2 regions of the Bacillus sp. FSL K6-3431 genome follow, and region 2 is predicted to be linked to the other one. Evidence: a T-box and tRNA genes for the amino acid it is inferred to sense, from the RefSeq annotation. Region 2 holds a T-box; the other holds one or more tRNA genes.

Region 1 (9,592 bases), 790 kb from region 2:
GTAGGGGTAAATGTAAACACTGCCTCATCATCCTTACTTCAATATGTATCAGGACTTAGCAAGACGGTTGCTAATAATATCGTCAAGCAACGTGAGGAGACTGGAAAGTTTGCCAATCGGAAGCAATTAAAAAAGATTCCACGTCTTGGTGCAAAAACATATGAACAAGCCATCGGATTCATGCGAATTTTTGATGGGGAAGAACCGCTAGATTTAACCCCAATCCATCCTGAAAGTTATGGAGAGGTACAACGTCTATTGACGAAACTAGGATTTTCCACGTCGGATCTTGGAACAGAGGCGTTAATAGAAGCGCTCAGGGGAATAAATGTAGATGAATTAGCTGCAGAATTGGATCTTGGGGTATTAACATTAACGGATATCATAGATGCCTTAATGAAGCCTGGAAGAGATCTTAGGGATGAGCAGCCAAAGCCACTTCTTAAAAAAGACTTGCTAAAATTGAATGATTTACTGCCGGGAATGGAACTACAAGGAACAGTCCGGAATGTTGTTGACTTTGGTGCATTTGTTGATGTGGGTGTGAAGGAAGATGGTTTAGTCCACATATCAAAATTGAGTAATCGATTTGTCAAACATCCACTTGATGTCGTGTCTCTCGGTGACGTTGTAACTGTGTGGGTAGAAAAAGTGGATGTGCAAAAGGGACGTCTATCACTAACGATGCTAAAAACAACTAATTAGAATGGAAGTTCATACCATAATAGAGCTTGTAGAGATAGTAACACGCAATTCTACAAGCTATACACTGCTCAAGTTAGCGGTGTTTTTTTCTGTAAAAGAACCAACATTGATTAAGTAATTGGACTTGATGACGATCTTTTTGCATAAATGCTTTCTTTATTTGATTTTGAAACCAGGCAGGCATACAAAGGACCCCCTAGTAAAAGTATTTGTTCATTTTAATGTATGGTAAAATAGGTTGTCATGTTCTGAAAAATTTTCTGGAGGATATCTTCGATGACGAACGAGCAATTACAGCTGTTAACTGAAAGTATTTCTATAAAACTTTTCAACAAAACCTTCAAACACGCTGCATACTTTAATCCTCGTCTACGAACGACGGGTGGTCGTTACATGCTTTCTTCGCATGACATAGAAATTAATAGAAAGTATTATGAGGAACATGGATTAAAAGAAATGGAAGGTATTATTAAACATGAATTATGTCACTACCATCTTCATATTGAAGGTAGAGGTTATAAACATAGAGATAACGATTTTCGAACACTACTAAAAAAGGTGGGAGCACCGAGACATTGCACTCCGTTAGCAGAAGAAATAAAAAGAAAAATGTATGTGCCCCGCATTTATGAGTGTACAAATTGCAGATTTATATTTGAACGTAAGAGGAGAATAAATACAGATCGGTATGTTTGTGGAAGATGTAGAGGGAAGCTTAAAGAAAAGATGTAGCAATGATTCTAAAAAAATAAGAAAAAGACAAATATCTCTTGACAGTTTAGTGATTGATAACTATAATCAGAAGAGTCATTATTCCGCAGTAGCTCAGTGGTAGAGCTATCGGCTGTTAACCGATCGGTCGTAGGTTCGAATCCTACCTGCGGAGTTATATGGAAAAGCGCAAAGCGCCCGTTTAGCGCATGAAACTAGACCTAGACGTGGATTGCTAGTCGATGTGGGCTAGACAAGAAAGACAAAACTGTATATAAATTTTATAAATTTTATAAATTTTATATATTTTCTTATTTTTATGGGGAAGTACTCAAGAGGCTGAAGAGGTGCCCCTGCTAAGGGCATAGGTCGCGTAAGTGGCGCGAGGGTTCAAATCCCTCCTTCTCCGCCATATAAATTTTTATATTGGCCCCTTGGTCAAGCGGTTAAGACACCGCCCTTTCACGGCGGTATCACGGGTTCGAATCCCGTAGGGGTCACCAATTTATTTCATTATCGCGGGGTGGAGCAGTTCGGTAGCTCGTCGGGCTCATAACCCGAAGGTCGCAGGTTCAAATCCTGCCCCCGCAATCATTAATCTTTCAAGATTTAATCTTGAATTGTCTGGTCCCGTGGTGTAGCGGTTAACATGCCTGCCTGTCACGCAGGAGATCGCGGGTTCGATTCCCGTCGGGACCGCCATTTTTACATACTAATAAATATAGTGATTTTAATTTCATGAGTGGGCTATAGCCAAGCGGTAAGGCAACGGACTTTGACTCCGTCATTCGTTGGTTCGAATCCAGCTAGCCCAGCCATGAGCCATTAGCTCAGTTGGTAGAGCATCTGACTTTTAATCAGAGGGTCGCAGGTTCGAATCCTGCATGGCTCATCATTAATTAACTTAAATGCGTGTTGAATATCCTCTATAAAGGAAGTTAAAATGTTATTGACAAGATAATAGTATCTTGATATGATTTAACTTATTCTTTTACAAAGCGGTCGTGGCGGAATGGCAGACGCGCTAGGTTGAGGGCCTAGTGGGGGAAACCCTGTGGAGGTTCAAGTCCTCTCGGCCGCATCATAACTAATCAAACTAAGGAAGCTGGGACATAACTAGCTTCCAAATAGTGAGAAAGGTGAAATTGAGCGCGCTCAATTTCACCTTTCTCTTTTATCGTTTGTTATTTATGTTCGAACCAATGTGTTGACCGTGAATTTTCGTAAATTCACGGCCATTAATGCTAGGCCCATTTCATTTTCGACCTTCGATTTTCCGCGAACTGAAAATCGAGTGAAACACAAATTAGCCTTCAAGAATCCAAAAACTGGTTCTACATCGATTTTGCGTCGACGGTAAATAGAATTCGTTTTTTCTTCTGAAAGCTTCGCTCTCACATATTCTTTTTGTTGTTCCCATTTCTTGTTCACCATTATCTTTCGATGATTTCCTTCTTTTGCTTTCGTACATAATGAACGGAATGGGCAATCTGAACAGTCTTCACACTCATAGATTTTAAATTCTCGCTCGAAACCTGACTTATCTGTACGAACAGAATGATATTTAAAGACAACGCGCTGTTGATTAGGGCAAGTATAGGTATCTTTCTCTTCATCGTAAAGCCAGTTAACTGAATTGAATTCGTTTTGTTTATATTTTTTATTTTGTTCTTTCAAATACATGTTATACGTAATTAACGCTTCTCGTTTACGATTTGAAAGAATATCATCATAATTTTGTTCACTACCATATCCTGCGTCCGCGACAATGTACTTCGGTAATGGAAGATAATGTTGCTCGATTTCATCTAGGAATGGAATTAATGTACGTGTGTCTGTTGGATTCGAAAATAAACTATAGGCAAGTGTATATTGACCTTCGGTCGAAATTTGTACATTATAACCAGGTTTCAATTGACCATTTTTCATATAATCATCTTTCATACGCATGAACGTCGCATCATGATCTGTTTTCGAATAACTATTACGCGTGCCAAAGATTTCAAAATGTCGTTCATATTTCTGTTTACGAACGATGTAATCCAGTAACTGTTTGCGGACCTGTTTTGGGAACTTCCGTTCACTCCTTAACGTTTTTCTTTCTGTATTGTCTGAAGATGCTTCAATCTTTTTGTCATAGTCGTTAATGACATCGTCTGCTTTTTGAACTATGCGGGCGAGTTCCTCAAGGGTTAATTCTTCTTCGCTTTCACGCTCAATTTCGGGTAAAATCTCTTTCTCAAGTAGCTCATTGTAGAGTTGATTTTTCAATTAATCCCTGATGATATTTCTCAATTGATTTTTTCCAGACAAATGTAAATTTATTCGCATTCGCTTCAATTTTTGTACCATCAATAAAAATTGCTTCTTGGTCAATAAGCTTTTCTTGGACTAACTGACAGCGAAATTGTACAAAGCATTGACGAATTAATTCTTTAACTTCAGGTTGCACACGAAAGCGATTAATTGTACGATAGCTCGGTTCGTATCCTTGTACGAGCCACACCATGCGAATACTGTCTTTTAAAAGTGCTTCAATTTTACGACCCGAAAATACAGATTGAGTGTAGCCACATAAGATGATTTTAAGCATCATGCGGGGGTGATAGGCAGGACATCCCTCATTTCGAAGAAATGGTTCAAAGGCTTCCTGCGGGATGCTTTCAACTAAACAGTGAATGTGGAAGGCAATATCGTTATTTTGCAAATTTACTTCTAAATCTAAAGGTAAAACTAATTGATTCATGTTATAATTTTTAAACATAAGGATCCTACTTTCTGATTGGATTTAGTGTGGTAACTTAATTTTATCAGAAGTAGGCCTTTTTTTATTAAAAAAATAATTAAAGCCGGAGAAATTTTACTCATCGTAAAATTTCTCCGGCTTTTTCGTTTCAGAGGTAGGTTTTGTCCCAGCCTCTTTTTTTGTTTTTCCTACTAGGTTTTTTTTTGGAAAATAGCGGGAGCTTCTATTGAGTGGGAATAGGAAGAACAGAATTGGCCAGAGCACATTGAAAAATTGTATATAAGGCAAATAGGACAGATTATGAATGAGCGGTAAATGAAGAAAGGGGTTTTCTGTTTTAGAGCCTGAAGGGATGCTGTCCTTATAAAAAGGTAAGCAAAATAAAAGGATGTCTTGTGTACCTTTCTACAGCTATTGTTTATAATCAAATTTATATAATGTGGGAGGGATTTAACAATATATGAAAAAGGTATCCATTGTATTAATAATAGTTATCGGTTTTGCTGTAATTTCAATTGGAACTTATTCTATTCTAGATACACCAAAAGAAGAGATAAAACAGGAAATAAAACAAGGTAAAGAAAAGGTGGATACGCTAGAAGGAAAAGCGATTGTTGAAGAAGTAAGTGAAGTTGAAACAGATCAGTCTAAAAAAATTGGCGGCATTGAGGTAGAACTTGACGTGAATGTTAACTCGAGTCAAGATCAAGTTCTTGATGTGATGCATAAAATGACTCATCAAAAAATTAAAGCTGAGGATAAATGGGGTGCTGTGCCAATGATCAAGAGCAGCATCGAAGGTATCTATGATATTGTAAGTCAGAGTGATTTTGAAGAAAAATTGGCGTTAATGGAAATTGTAACTAGGTGGAAAGAAGGAGACTTTAGTAAAGTTGACGATGACCATAACTTTTTTTGGGGAATTCAGGGTGGTACACTTGGTAAAGCTTTTGGAATAATGGATGAAACGGAAGAAAAAGAATTCATTATTATTAACTTTGGAGAAAAGTTCGTAACGGAAGTTGATATTCAATAAAAAACTAAGCCTTCCTAACTCTAATAGCTTTAGGGAAACCTTTATTTTTAGATTTAAGGAAGGGTTTATAAATTCGAAGAGCTACTTGAGAATTGTGTGGAATGAACATAAATTCTTATGTGTGGATGTTGTATTTGAAGTAAGTGAAAAAACGTCCCTTGATATGCTCGTAACTATAACGAATGAACAGTGCGAGCAAAATCATATCGGATTACCATATTCATGTGTTATTCAACTATATCATTTAATGAGGAAGGTTCGTATTATATCAGTTTTAGCCAGGGTTTTTTAAAAAAGTCGAGAAATGATGTTGACAGATCTCTTATGATAGTTTAATATAGGTCTAGTCGCTGTTAATTGATAGCGAATGAGAATAATCTATGGTTAATTATATATTACCTACCATTATAAAGCGCCCGTAGCTCAATTGGATAGAGCGTCTGACTACGGATCAGAAGGTTGTGGATTCGACTTCTGCCGGGCGCGCCATTTAAAACGGGAAGTAGCTCAGCTTGGTAGAGCACTTGGTTTGGGACCAAGGGGTCGCAGGTTCAAATCCTGTCTTCCCGACCATGTATCACAACATATTATATTGCGGGTGTAGTTTAGTGGTAAAACCTCAGCCTTCCAAGCTGATGATGAGGGTTCGATTCCCTTCACCCGCTCCAAAAAAAGTGTTGACAGGAACTTTTCGACATGTTATGATATAAAAGTTGCTGTTAGGACAAGCAGATGAATTTGATCTTTGAAAACTGAACGAAACAAAACGTCAAAAAGTAATACATGTAAGACCAGCAAATGAGCTACAAACACTTTAACGAGAGTTTGATCCTGGCTCAGGACGAACGCTGGCGGCGTGCCTAATACATGCAAGTCGAGCGAATGGAAGGGAGCTTGCTCCCGGAAGTTAGCGGCGGACGGGTGAGTAACACGTGGGCAACCTGCCTGTAAGACTGGGATAACTTCGGGAAACCGGAGCTAATACCGGATAATTTCTTTCTTCTCATGGAGGAAGGTTAAAAGATGGCTTCGGCTATCACTTACAGATGGGCCCGCGGCGCATTAGCTAGTTGGTGAGATAACGGCTCACCAAGGCAACGATGCGTAGCCGACCTGAGAGGGTGATCGGCCACACTGGGACTGAGACACGGCCCAGACTCCTACGGGAGGCAGCAGTAGGGAATCTTCCGCAATGGACGAAAGTCTGACGGAGCAACGCCGCGTGAGTGATGAAGGTTTTCGGATCGTAAAACTCTGTTGTCAGGGAAGAACAAGTATCGGAGTAACTGCCGGTACCTTGACGGTACCTGACCAGAAAGCCACGGCTAACTACGTGCCAGCAGCCGCGGTAATACGTAGGTGGCAAGCGTTGTCCGGAATTATTGGGCGTAAAGCGCGCGCAGGCGGTCCTTTAAGTCTGATGTGAAAGCCCACGGCTCAACCGTGGAAGGTCATTGGAAACTGGGGGACTTGAGTGCAGAAGAGAAGAGCGGAATTCCACGTGTAGCGGTGAAATGCGTAGAGATGTGGAGGAACACCAGTGGCGAAGGCGGCTCTTTGGTCTGTAACTGACGCTGAGGCGCGAAAGCGTGGGGAGCAAACAGGATTAGATACCCTGGTAGTCCACGCCGTAAACGATGAGTGCTAAGTGTTAGAGGGTTTCCGCCCTTTAGTGCTGCAGTTAACGCATTAAGCACTCCGCCTGGGGAGTACGGCCGCAAGGCTGAAACTCAAAGGAATTGACGGGGGCCCGCACAAGCGGTGGAGCATGTGGTTTAATTCGAAGCAACGCGAAGAACCTTACCAGGTCTTGACATCCTCTGACCACCCTAGAGATAGGGATTTCCCCTTCGGGGGACAGAGTGACAGGTGGTGCATGGTTGTCGTCAGCTCGTGTCGTGAGATGTTGGGTTAAGTCCCGCAACGAGCGCAACCCTTAATCTTAGTTGCCAGCATTCAGTTGGGCACTCTAAGGTGACTGCCGGTGACAAACCGGAGGAAGGTGGGGATGACGTCAAATCATCATGCCCCTTATGACCTGGGCTACACACGTGCTACAATGGATGGTACAAAGGGTTGCAAGACCGCGAGGTTTAGCTAATCCCATAAAACCATTCTCAGTTCGGATTGCAGGCTGCAACTCGCCTGCATGAAGCCGGAATCGCTAGTAATCGTGGATCAGCATGCCACGGTGAATACGTTCCCGGGCCTTGTACACACCGCCCGTCACACCACGAGAGTTTGTAACACCCGAAGTCGGTGGGGTAACCCTTACGGGAGCCAGCCGCCGAAGGTGGGACAGATGATTGGGGTGAAGTCGTAACAAGGTAGCCGTATCGGAAGGTGCGGCTGGATCACCTCCTTTCTAAGGAAACTGTTGGCCGCGGTGCCAACATAAACAGACGTTTTTGTTTCGTTCAGTTTTGAGAGGTTAAACTCTCTTATTATTCGTTCTTTGAAAACCAGATAAAATGAGAAGCAATAAACCGAGAAACATCACCTTATGGATTGTATCCGTAAGTATGTATGACCTTTTTTATGATCAGGCAATGAGAAGCTGACGCAGCAATGCATCGCTTATCATGGACCAAATGATTAAGTTAGAAAGGGCGCATGGTGGATGCCTTGGCACTAGGAGCCGATGAAGGACGGGACTAACACCGATATGCTTCGGGGAGCTGTAAGCAAGCGTTATATCCGAAGATTTCCGAATGGGGAAACCCACTGCTCGTAATGGAGTAGTATCTATTTCTGAATACATAGGAAATAGAAGGCAGACCCGGGGAACTGAAACATCTAAGTACCCGGAGGAAGAGAAAGAAACATCGATTCCCTGAGTAGCGGCGAGCGAAACGGGAAAAGCCCAAACCAAGAGGCTTGCCTCTTGGGGTTGTAGGACACTCTATACGGAGTTACAAAGGAACGGGGTAGACGAAGAGGCCTGGAAAGGCCCGCCAGAGAAGGTAACAGCCCTGTAATCGAAACTTCGTTCCCTCCAGAGTGGATCCTGAGTACGGCGGGACACGAGAAATCCCGTCGGAATCTGGGAGGACCATCTCCCAAGGCTAAATACTCCCTAGTGACCGATAGTGAACCAGTACCGTGAGGGAAAGGTGAAAAGCACCCCGGAAGGGGAGTGAAATAGATCCTGAAACCATGTGCCTACAAGTAGTCAGAGCGCGTTAATGCGTGATGGCGTGCCTTTTGTAGAATGAACCGGCGAGTTACGATTTCATGCAAGGTTAAGTTGAAGAGACGGAGCCGCAGCGAAAGCGAGTCTGAATAGGGCGAATAAGTATGAGGTCGTAGACCCGAAACCAGGTGATCTACCCATGTCCAGGGTGAAGGTAAGGTAACACTTACTGGAGGCCCGAACCCACGTACGTTGAAAAGTGCGGGGATGAGGTGTGGGTAGCGGTGAAATTCCAATCGAACCTGGAGATAGCTGGTTCTCTCCGAAATAGCTTTAGGGCTAGCCTCATGGTTAGAGTCTTGGAGGTAGAGCACTGTTTGGACTAGGGGCCCTCAACGGGTTACCGAATTCAGACAAACTCCGAATGCCAAAGACTTATCCATGGGAGTCAGACTGCGAGTGATAAGATCCGTAGTCGAGAGGGAAACAACCCAGACCGCCAGCTAAGGTCCCAAAGTATACGTTAAGTGGAAAAGGATGTGGAGTTGCTTAGACAACCAGGATGTTGGCTCAGAAGCAGCCATCATTTAAAGAGTGCGTAATAGCTCACTGGTCGAGTGACTCTGCGCCGAAAATGTACCGGGGCTAAACGTATCACCGAAGCTGCGGATTGACACCTCTGGTGTCAATGGTAGGAGAGCGTTCTAAGGGCTGTGAAGCTAGACCGGAAGGACTAGTGGAGCGCTTAGAAGTGAGAATGCCGGTATGAGTAGCGAAAGAAGGGTGAGAATCCCTTCCACCGAATGCCCAAGGTTTCCTGAGGAAGGCTCGTCCGCTCAGGGTTAGTCGGGGCCTAAGCCGAGGCCGAAAGGCGTAGGCGATGGATAACAGGTTGATATTCCTGTACCACCTTATTTCCGTTTGAGTAATGGGGGGACGCAGGAGGATAAGGTAAGCGCGCTGCTGGATATGCGCGTCCAAGCAGGTAGGCTGGAGTGGAGGTAAATCCTTCACTCTAAGGCTGAGCTGTGATGGCGAGGGAAATTTAGTACCGAAGTTCCTGATTCCACACTGCCAAGAAAAGCCTCTAGCGAGGAAATAGGTGCCCGTACCGCAAACCGACACAGGTAGGCGAGGAGAGAATCCTAAGGTGATCGAGAGAACTCTCGTTAAGGAACTCGGCAAAATCACCCCGTAACTTCGGGAGAAGGGGTGCTCATTTGGGTGAATAGCCCAGATGAGCCGCAGTGAATAGGCCCAG
Region 2 (9,592 bases):
TACCTTCCATTGCTTTAGAGAGGGTGACTTCGTCCGCGTATTCCAGATCTCCTCCAACCGGCAAACCATGAGCAATTCTAGTTACCGTAATACCAGACGGCTTTAAGAGCCTACTAATATACATCGCTGTAGCTTCACCTTCAATATTTGGATTTGTAGCTAGAATTACTTCCTGCACAGTATCATCCTGTAGCCTTTTTAATAGATCAGGAATATTAATATCCTCTGGTCCAATTCCCTCCATTGGAGAAATCGAACCATGTAATACATGGTAAAGTCCACTGTACTCTTTCATCTTTTCCATTGCAATAACATCTTTCGCTTCCTGGACTACACAGATCACACTTCTATCCCGTCGCTCGTCTTTACAAATATAGCAGGGATCTTGATCCGTAATATGGCCACAAACCGTACAAAATCCCAAGTCGCGCTTGGCATTTACGAGTGCCTTTGCAAAGTCTAACACTGTGTCTTCTTTCATATTTAAAACAAAAAAAGCCAGGCGGGCAGCAGTTTTTGGCCCGATTCCCGGCAGTCTCATAAAGCTATCAATTAGCTTTGATATTGGTTCAGGATAGTGCATATTTAAAACCTCCTACATTCCAGGAAGGTTGATTCCTTTAGTGAATTGCCCCATCGTTTGACTTGTCAGATCTTCTGCCTTCTTCAAAGCGTCATTTGTAGCAGCAAGCACAAGGTCTTGTAGCATTTCAATGTCTTCAGGATCAACTACTTCTTCTTTAATATTTACTTCTAACACCTCTTTATGACCAGATACAACAACTGTTACCATACCGCCACCAGCTGATCCTTCAATCCGCTTTTCTCCTAGCTCTTCTTGCGCCTCAGCCATTTTCTTTTGCATCTTTTGCATTTGCTTCATCATACCTTGCATATTTCCCATTCCACCACGCATTTACATAACCTCCATTAAATAATTAATTTTTTATTTCAATCAAATCTGCACCTACAAGCTTCATCGCTTCCGCAATCAGTGGATCTTCACTATTTTCCTCACCTTGTTCACCACTTTGCGTTTGGCTTTGCAAAAACTCTTCTCTAATCTCAGTCCATTGATCCTCTGGAACACCAACAAATTGATATTGCTTTCCTGACACTTCTTTTAAAAATGTTGATATTGTTTCAATGAGTTTATGATTTTCCACTGCCATTTGACAATGGATTTCATACTTGAATTTTAACACAAAAGCATTAGGTGAAGCAGCTGCCGGCTCTGCATCATTTAAAAGGGCAGATTGAGAACGCATTTGCCTACTGTTCAGCATTTCAAGTAGATCGCCCCAACGGCTTTTGATCGCATTTAAATCTTCACGTGTTGCATCTTTTAATACTTCCCTAATCATCCTTGTATTTGCGAGATACCTTTTTGTCGACCGAGTAGCTTTTTGGGATGGTTGAGCTTTCGTTGCCTCTTCCCCAATTGGTCTATTGTTTTTTAATAATGATATTTCTTTTTCAAGGGCATCAATTTTGGCGAATAACTCTTGTACGCTTGAATCATCCGCAACACCTGTTTTAGATTCTGTTTGGCAAAGTTTCACTAAACATACTTCTAAGTATATTCGCGCATGATTAGAAAATCTCATTTCTTGCTGGGTTTTGTTTAATATATCAATGTATTCATATATCTGTTCAGGAAAAATTTGCGTTGATAATGTTGTAAATCCTTCATCAAGTAGTGCACGTTCTAATGATTCTTCCAAGTTTGGGGCTGTTTTATATAGAAGCATATCACGAAAATACAAAATTAGGTCTTCTACAAAACGCGCCGGATCTTTTCCTTGACGCATTAACTCTTCAAGCGCCTCAAGTGCCTGTGGAATATCCTTTTCATGCATTGCTTGTCCTAATCGATTTAAGTAACTTTGTGCGACTGAACCTGTTACAGCTAAAGCGTCCTCCACTGTCACCCCATCAACACTAAAAGAAACAGCTTGGTCAAGAAGACTAAGTGCATCACGCATTCCACCTTCAGCGGCCCTAGCAACAACGTGGAGCGCCTTTTCATCAAACTGAAGCCCTGATTCAGTTGCAATATGAGTCATTCGTCCAACAATGTCTTGTGCAGTAATCCGTTTAAAATCGAAACGCTGACAACGTGATATGATCGTCAATGGAATTTTATGTGGCTCCGTTGTAGCCAATATGAAAATAACATGCTGTGGCGGCTCCTCCAATGTTTTCAATAATGCGTTGAAAGCACTGATGGAAAGCATATGCACTTCATCAATAATATATACTTTATAAGGAACAGAGTTTGGTGCAAAATTCACTTTATCAAGCACATCTCGCATTTCCTCAACTCTACTATTAGATGCAGCGTCAAATTCAATCACATCTTGATTGGAACCGTCTGTAATCCCTTTACACGCAGCACATTCATTACACGGTTCGGATACAGGCATCTTTTCGCAATTTACCGCTTTAGCCAATATTTTGGCTGCGCTCGTTTTTCCTGTTCCACGTGGTCCAGAAAACAAATAAGCATGGGATGTTTTTTGTTGGAGGAGAGCGTTTTGCAATGTTCTTGTTACGTGTTCTTGACCAACAACGTCCGTAAATGATTGCGGTCGCCATACTCGATATAATGCTTGATAGCTCATATTTTCCTCCTCCATTTTCTTTTTCCCGAAATATTTTTCACTTCTTCTATTATACCTTAATCAAACCTATATTTTCAAAGCCAAGCTGAATATTTAGGATTGTTCGGATGATTTTCCACTTTACCTTCTAAAAGTAGCTGTTCAAAAGGTAGCTGGTTCGCCATATCATGCCATTGTTACAGAAAAGTATAGTTTTGTCTGGAATTATTAATTCACTATTGGTCTTACTTTTTCAGTTTCATTACATTCTATAAATATCCTTTCTCCTCATCTTAAGACCCTTTCGTTTACTTTGTAATAAACTCAGAAATTCCGACATATTTCTTATAATTATTTCCCAGGGAATCTACCCTTAAAGTAGCTTATACATAAGGAAAGCCGGAAAGCTCAATTTCCCATCGATAAGGCAAACTTATGAACTTGAGCCGATGCCGTCTATAGCTGGATACAAAAAAGCCATCCTTTATTGGATGGCTTTGTATGTGCAATATAAATACCGTGCACCTTCCTTCGACTGTGTTCCATAAGCGTTACTTAAGCAGTTAGCTCGACCCAGGCAACCCTGCGGCACATGAGAGCTTCCACTTAATGCTGCTTCCTTCCGGACCTGACATGGTTCATGGATTCTCATTGCGCAGGACCCGAGTGTCCACACCACTTACTTAAGGCAGACCTTACAGAACAACAGCCTCTAGAAGGAATTCAACCCCGCTGGAGCGGATTGCGGGTTACAAGGCTCCGCTACTTCCCCGTCTAGCACGATACATTTTATTATACTTCTTTTTCACAAAAAAATCAATGACTGGTCACATCGAGATTGATACTTTCTTTTTCCATTAATTTGCGCTGTTTCTCTTCTTTCTTTTTTTCACGAATACTTCGAAAAAAATGACTTAACAAATGTCCGCATTCCTCTTCTAATACTCCTGCTATCACATTACTTTGGTGATTAAAGCGATTATCAGTGAGTAAATTCATTAATGTACCTGCACAGCCGCCTTTTGGATCTGGGGCTCCATACACCACTTTTTTTATTCTGGATAAAATAATAGCACCGCTACACATAGAGCATGGCTCGAGTGTCACGTACAACTCCGCATTTTCCAAGCGCCACGTACCAAGTTTTTTGCACGCTCGGTCAATCGCTAAAAGCTCTGCATGTGCTATTGCATTTTGTTCCGTCTCCCTAAGATTATAAGCAGTAGCGATGACCTCCCCGTCAAGAATAATAACCGCCCCAATCGGAACCTCATTTAATTTCTCTGCTTTTTTTGCTTCAGCTATAGCAAGCAGCATATAGTCTTCTTCTGATCGATGTACCATAGTTGAATGACCCCTTTGATCGGATTTTATCTTACTATAATATCAACAATGTCCGTTTTATGCCTAAATTGGGTCTAGTTTCTTACCATTCTTCATACAATAGTGTCAGCCATTCTTTTGGTTAAGGAGGAATTATATGCAAATTCATATTGTCGAATCTACTCAGACATTGGGTGCGATTGCTGCTCGCTATAGTGTAACAGCAAATGTAATTGCCGAAGCAAATGAATTACCAAACCCTGATCAACTTGTTGTTGGGCAAGCACTCGTTATTCCTATCGTGGGGAGCTTTTACTGGGTCGAACCTGGGGACAGCTTCTGGTCCATCGGTAGGAAATTAGGTATTCCTTATCAGGAGCTTGCCCGCATAAATGGAATTACAATCAACCATCCGCTCACAATCGGTATGCGTCTCTATATTCCACCAAAACAAAAGACGAATCGTGAATTTAATGCATATGTTGAACCCCTTGGTGGATCGGTTTCGGAAGCGCTTGAATCTAGCACACGTAAAGCCGCTCCGTATCTAACGTATTTGTCTCCATTCGGATACTTAGCCAAGCGAGATGGTTCCTTAACTCCGCCTCCATTAAATAATTTTCCTGCCATTGCCCGAGACAACAATAATCTACTTGTTATGGTTATTGCCAATCAAGAAAATGGACAATTCAGTACAGAGCTTGTCCATGTTCTCCTAACAAATGAGCAAGTGAGAAATACATTTTTAACAAATATTATTAATGAGGCGAAACGAGTTGGCTTTGGCGATATCCATTTCGATTTGGAACGTATTCTTCCAACTGATCGAGAAGCCTACAACCAATTTTTAAGGATTGCTCGCGATCGGTTACATGCTGAAGGTCTGATGATATCAACAGCATTAGCACCAAAAACAAGTGGAACACAGCAAGGAGAATGGTATGAAGGTCATGATTATCAAGCACATGGAGATATCGTAGATTATACCGTAATTATGACATATGAATGGGGTTATAGCGGTGGTCCAGCGATGGCTGTCTCACCAATTGGACCTGTGCGGCAGGTACTTGAATATGCACTAACAGTAATACCTGCAAATAAAATTTTAATGGGACAAAATTTATATGGTTATGACTGGACACTTCCTTTCGAGCAAGGAACAACAGCAAAAGCTGTTAGCCCACAGCAAGCTATCCAAATCGCTGCTAATAATCAAGTAGCTATCCAATATGATGAAACATCCCAAGCGCCATTTTTTCATTACACTGCCGAGGATGGAAAAAACCATGAAGTTTGGTTTGAAGATGCAAGATCTATTCAGGCAAAGTTTGACCTAGTAAAGGAATTAAAACTACGTGGTGTTAGCTATTGGAAACTCGGTCTCTCTTTCCCACAAAACTGGCTATTAATTACAGATAACTTTGAAATTGTAAAAAAATAAATTAATAAAACCCACTACATTTCTGCAGTGGGTTTAGTATCTCGAATATTTATGCGTTAAGTTAATGGAGGAGGAAGAGGGATTCGAACCCCCGCGAGATTTGACTCCCCTGTCGGTTTTCAAGACCGATCCCTTCAGCCAGACTTGGGTATTCCTCCTTGGTAACAAAAATAATAATAACAGGATATTTTCCGATTGTCAAATTCAAAAGTCCAAAAAAATGGATGTCGAACTTCGTTATCAGCTTACTTCTACACACCTAAGAATCTTCGCCACAGTATTAATTAATCCCACTCCTTTAATACACCACTGATAGAAAAAGACTCATGGAAAATAATAACTCCATGAGACTCATTTTATTAATTAATTACTTCTTTATTTCTCATATACGGACGGAGTACCTCTGGAATTTCCACCGTACCATCTTCCTGTTGGTAATTCTCCAAAATAGCAGCCACTGTTCTGCCAATTGCCAAACCTGAACCATTTAATGTATGGACATGTTGCGGTTTTGCATTAGGTTCCGGACGGAAGCGAATATTCGCACGCCTTGCTTGATAAGCCTCAAAATTTGAACATGAAGAAATTTCTCTATAGGTGCCATAGCTTGGAATCCATACTTCTAAATCATATTTTTTAGCTGCTGTGAATCCAAGATCCCCAGTGCACATGCTCAAGACCCGGTATGGTAAATTAAGTAGCTGTAACACCTTTTCAGCATGGCCAGTCAATATTTCTAATTCAGCATATGAGTCTTCCGGTTTAACAAACCTTACTAACTCTACCTTGTTAAATTGATGCTGACGAATCAAGCCACGTGTGTCACGCCCGGCAGATCCTGCCTCTGAACGGAAACAAGCGCTATAAGCTGAATAAGTAATTGGAAGTATATCCCCCTGTAGAATTTCATCACGATGATAATTTGTTACGGGTACTTCAGCTGTCGGAATAAGGAAATAGTCCTCTTCTTCAATTAAGAAGGCATCCTCTTCAAATTTTGGTAACTGTCCAGTGCCAGTCATGCTCGTTCTATTTACCATATATGGAGGAATCATTTCTTCATAGCCATGTTCCTCCACATGAAGATCAAGCATGAAACTGATCAACGCTCGTTCTAAACGCGCCCCTAAGCCTTTATAAAATACAAACCGACTTCCTGTTACTTTAGCTGCTCTTTCAAAATCAACAATTCCAAGTTTACTTGCAATATCCCAATGTGGCTTCGGTTCAAATGCAAATTGGCGAACTTCTCCCCAATTTCGAATCTCTACATTATCGTCTTCAGATTCACCTACAGGCACACTTTCATGAGGTATATTTGGAATAGATAATAGCAATTGTCCTAACTCTTCTTCCACCTCACGGATCCTGGTATCTAATTCTTTAATTTTATCACCGACTACCCGCATCTCCGTAATTAATTCGTCTGCATTTTGTTTTTCTTTTTTCATTTGAGCAATTTGTTGGGAAACTTCATTTCGCTTATTTTTTAACTGTTCTACATTTAGAATAGATTCACGTCTCCGTTGATCCAATTCCCCGAATTTATCCAAGTCAGTTAAATCTTCACCTCGGTGCTGTAACTTTGCCTTTATTTCTTCAAAATTTCCACGCAATAATTTCATATCTAGCATGACATTTCCTCCTTGCTTATATTATATTATTTTAGACAAAACAAAAACTCCCATCCCTAGAAGGGACGAGAGTTACCCGCGTTGCCACCCAAATTGAAAGCGCAATGCTTTCCTCTTAATTAGATAACGGCTTTGAACCGAAAATGCTTAATAACCAAGGGCTTTAGGCATTTTACTCAAGGATGGATTCACAGGGAGCGTCACCGATTCACACCAACCATCGGCTCTCTTAAGACTACATATCCGTTACTATTTCCTATCGACATTTTTACGCATATAAATTTGCTCATACTATACTATATCTGTTAGATAAATGCAAATTTTTTATCGTTCTAATTATAATTATATAAAAGTGTCAGCTAATAAAGAGTGCCTTACGCTTTTCTTTGTCTAGCTTCAGGCGCCATCGGCTCGAGGTCACAAGTCAAATTGCTGTGGTGGCTGGGATGCTGCCTCCTCGCAATTCGTCTTGTGCTTGTCGCCGATATGCAGGCGCCTTACGCTTTTCTTTGTCTAGCTTCAAGCGCCATCGGCTCGAGGTCACAAGTCAAATTGCTGTGGTGGCTGGGATGCTGCCTCCTCGCAATTCGTCTTGTGCTTGTCGCCGATATGCGGGCGCCTTACGCTTTTCTTATCATTTCAATAAAGTAGTTTGTCAAACTATTATCAACTGTTAGTTCTGGGTGGAATGAACAGCCAAGAAATTGTCCTTCTCTTACTGCAACAATTCTACCATCATACTTCGCTAATATTTCCACATTTTCGCCAGCTTCTGTAATATGAGGAGCTCTTATAAACACGGCATTCATGGAGTTTGTTACTCCAGCAATCGCTATATCAGCCTCAAAGCTATCGCGCTGACGACCAAATGAATTTCGTTCAACAACAACATCCATCAGTCCTAAATGAACTTCATCAGATCCGCTTATTTTATTAGCAAGTAATATTAATCCTGCGCATGTCCCAAATATTGGTTTACCAATTTCAGCAAATTCACGAAGTGGTTCCATGAACTGATATTTGTCAAGTAATCTTCGCATCGTTGTGCTTTCCCCACCAGGTAAAATCAATCCATCCACATGAACAAGCTGATCTACATTTTTCACGACAACTGCCTGTACTCCACATTGTTCTACTGCTCGTACATGCTCACGTACTGCTCCTTGAAGCCCAAGTATGCCAACCGTAATCGCTTCGTTCACTTTACCACCCGCGCTCCTGCATCCGTTGTTCTGCTGCAAGTGTAGAGATTTCAATACCTTTCATTGGTGTTCCAAGTCCTTTAGAAAGTTCTGCAATTTTTGCATAATCTTGATAATGAGTTGTTGCTTCTACGATCGCACGAGCGAACTTCGCAGGGTTTTCAGATTTGAAAATACCAGAGCCAACAAACACACCATCTGCTCCTAGCTGCATCATTAAAGCAGCATCCGCTGGCGTTGCTACACCACCGGCAGCAAAGTTAACAACTGGTAGACGTCCAGTCCGCTTGATTTCCAATAATAATTCATACGGAGCACCCAGCAGTTTAGCTTCCGTCATTAATTCATCCTCATCCATATATGAAACTTTACGTACTTGAGCATTTACTTTTCTAATATGTCGAACTGCCTCAACAATATTTCCTGTTCCTGGTTCGCCTTTTGTTCTAAGCATAGAAGCGCCTTCACCTATTCTACGAGCCGCTTCACCTAGATCGCGACATCCACAAACGAATGGTACAGTATATTCTTTTTTATTTAAATGGAACTCCTCATCTGCCGGAGTTAGCACTTCACTTTCATCTATATAATCAACGCCCATAGCCTCTAATATACGCGCTTCTACAATGTGACCAATTCGAGCTTTCGCCATTACTGGAATAGAAACTGCTGCCATTACTTCCTCTACGATAGTTGGATCGGCCATTCTTGCTACGCCACCTGCAGCGCGAATATCGGAAGGCACTCTTTCAAGAGCCATTACTGCTACAGCTCCAGCTTCTTCTGCTAATTTCGCTTGCTCCGCGTTAATGACATCCATTATTACGCCGCCTTTTTGCATTTCAGCCATACCGCGTTTTACAAGATCTGTTCCAGTTTTCATTTCTAGTCGCCCCTTTAATGTAAATGATTCTTTTTTTCTTTCTAATTAAAACTATCGGAATAATACGATACCATTTAGTAAACTATAAAAATACCCCCCTGTCAATACAGGAGGGACCAGAAATCACAAGTAGCTTGTCCAACCCTAACAAGAACCATGAAAATGACTGTAATCTCGAAGGCCTAGACATTGGTGTCTAAAATTGTACTTGTAAACTTTCATCGAAACAATGTATCTTTTAGGAATAATAGAAAGTTACAATTAACGCTGCCCGGACTCTAGCACTAATTACAACAGAACAGACCGTTTAGAACCAGCCTTTCACCATATCTGTGGCACTTCCCCAGATATCAGAGAAAAAACCGCCTACACCACGCATCATCAATACAAACCAATTTGCTTTTTCAACTTTTTCAGTTGTAACAACTTTTACTGTTTGTGTGTAGCCTTTTTCTAAGAACCCATCATCTTCATTTCCTTTTTGGACAGCTCCAAGGGTTCCTACT

What was found. The T-box of region 2 lies ahead of serS (serine--tRNA ligase). A T-box ahead of a tRNA ligase gene usually reads a tRNA of that ligase, here a tRNA-Ser.
Region 1: it encodes a tRNA-Ser, which carries the amino acid that the T-box ahead of serS (serine--tRNA ligase) is inferred to sense. The anticodon was not compared.

What each region holds. Positions count from the first base shown of each region.
Region 1 covers NZ_JBBOCT010000001.1:4,106,479-4,116,070, forward strand. The annotation lists gene MHB53_RS19900 (Tex family protein) at 1-705, shown strand, start outside; gene cmpA (cortex morphogenetic protein CmpA) at 779-889, opposite strand; gene MHB53_RS19910 (SprT family protein) at 982-1,437, shown strand; tRNA gene MHB53_RS19915 (tRNA-Asn) at 1,520-1,591, shown strand; tRNA gene MHB53_RS19920 (tRNA-Ser) at 1,738-1,828, shown strand; tRNA gene MHB53_RS19925 (tRNA-Glu) at 1,845-1,919, shown strand; tRNA gene MHB53_RS19930 (tRNA-Met) at 1,934-2,007, shown strand; tRNA gene MHB53_RS19935 (tRNA-Asp) at 2,043-2,118, shown strand; tRNA gene MHB53_RS19940 (tRNA-Gln) at 2,160-2,234, shown strand; tRNA gene MHB53_RS19945 (tRNA-Lys) at 2,236-2,308, shown strand; tRNA gene MHB53_RS19950 (tRNA-Leu) at 2,415-2,497, shown strand; partial or broken gene MHB53_RS19955 (IS1182 family transposase) at 2,605-4,180, opposite strand; gene MHB53_RS19960 (DUF6241 domain-containing protein) at 4,623-5,198, shown strand; tRNA gene MHB53_RS19965 (tRNA-Arg) at 5,611-5,687, shown strand; tRNA gene MHB53_RS19970 (tRNA-Pro) at 5,695-5,771, shown strand; tRNA gene MHB53_RS19975 (tRNA-Gly) at 5,793-5,866, shown strand; rRNA gene MHB53_RS19980 (16S ribosomal RNA) at 6,012-7,563, shown strand; rRNA gene MHB53_RS19985 (23S ribosomal RNA) at 7,792-9,592, shown strand, end outside.
Region 2 covers NZ_JBBOCT010000001.1:3,319,337-3,328,928, reverse strand. The annotation lists gene recR (recombination mediator RecR) at 1-583, opposite strand, end outside; gene MHB53_RS16065 (YbaB/EbfC family nucleoid-associated protein) at 596-916, opposite strand; gene dnaX (DNA polymerase III subunit gamma/tau) at 939-2,624, opposite strand; RNA gene ffs (signal recognition particle sRNA large type) at 3,121-3,386, opposite strand; gene tadA (tRNA adenosine(34) deaminase TadA) at 3,420-3,947, opposite strand; gene MHB53_RS16045 (glycoside hydrolase family 18 protein) at 4,084-5,367, shown strand; tRNA gene MHB53_RS16040 (tRNA-Ser) at 5,433-5,525, opposite strand; gene serS (serine--tRNA ligase) at 5,727-7,001, opposite strand; T-box leader at 7,060-7,273, opposite strand; gene pdxT (pyridoxal 5'-phosphate synthase glutaminase subunit PdxT) at 7,622-8,191, opposite strand; gene pdxS (pyridoxal 5'-phosphate synthase lyase subunit PdxS) at 8,205-9,086, opposite strand; gene MHB53_RS16020 (D-alanyl-D-alanine carboxypeptidase family protein) at 9,394-9,592, opposite strand, start outside.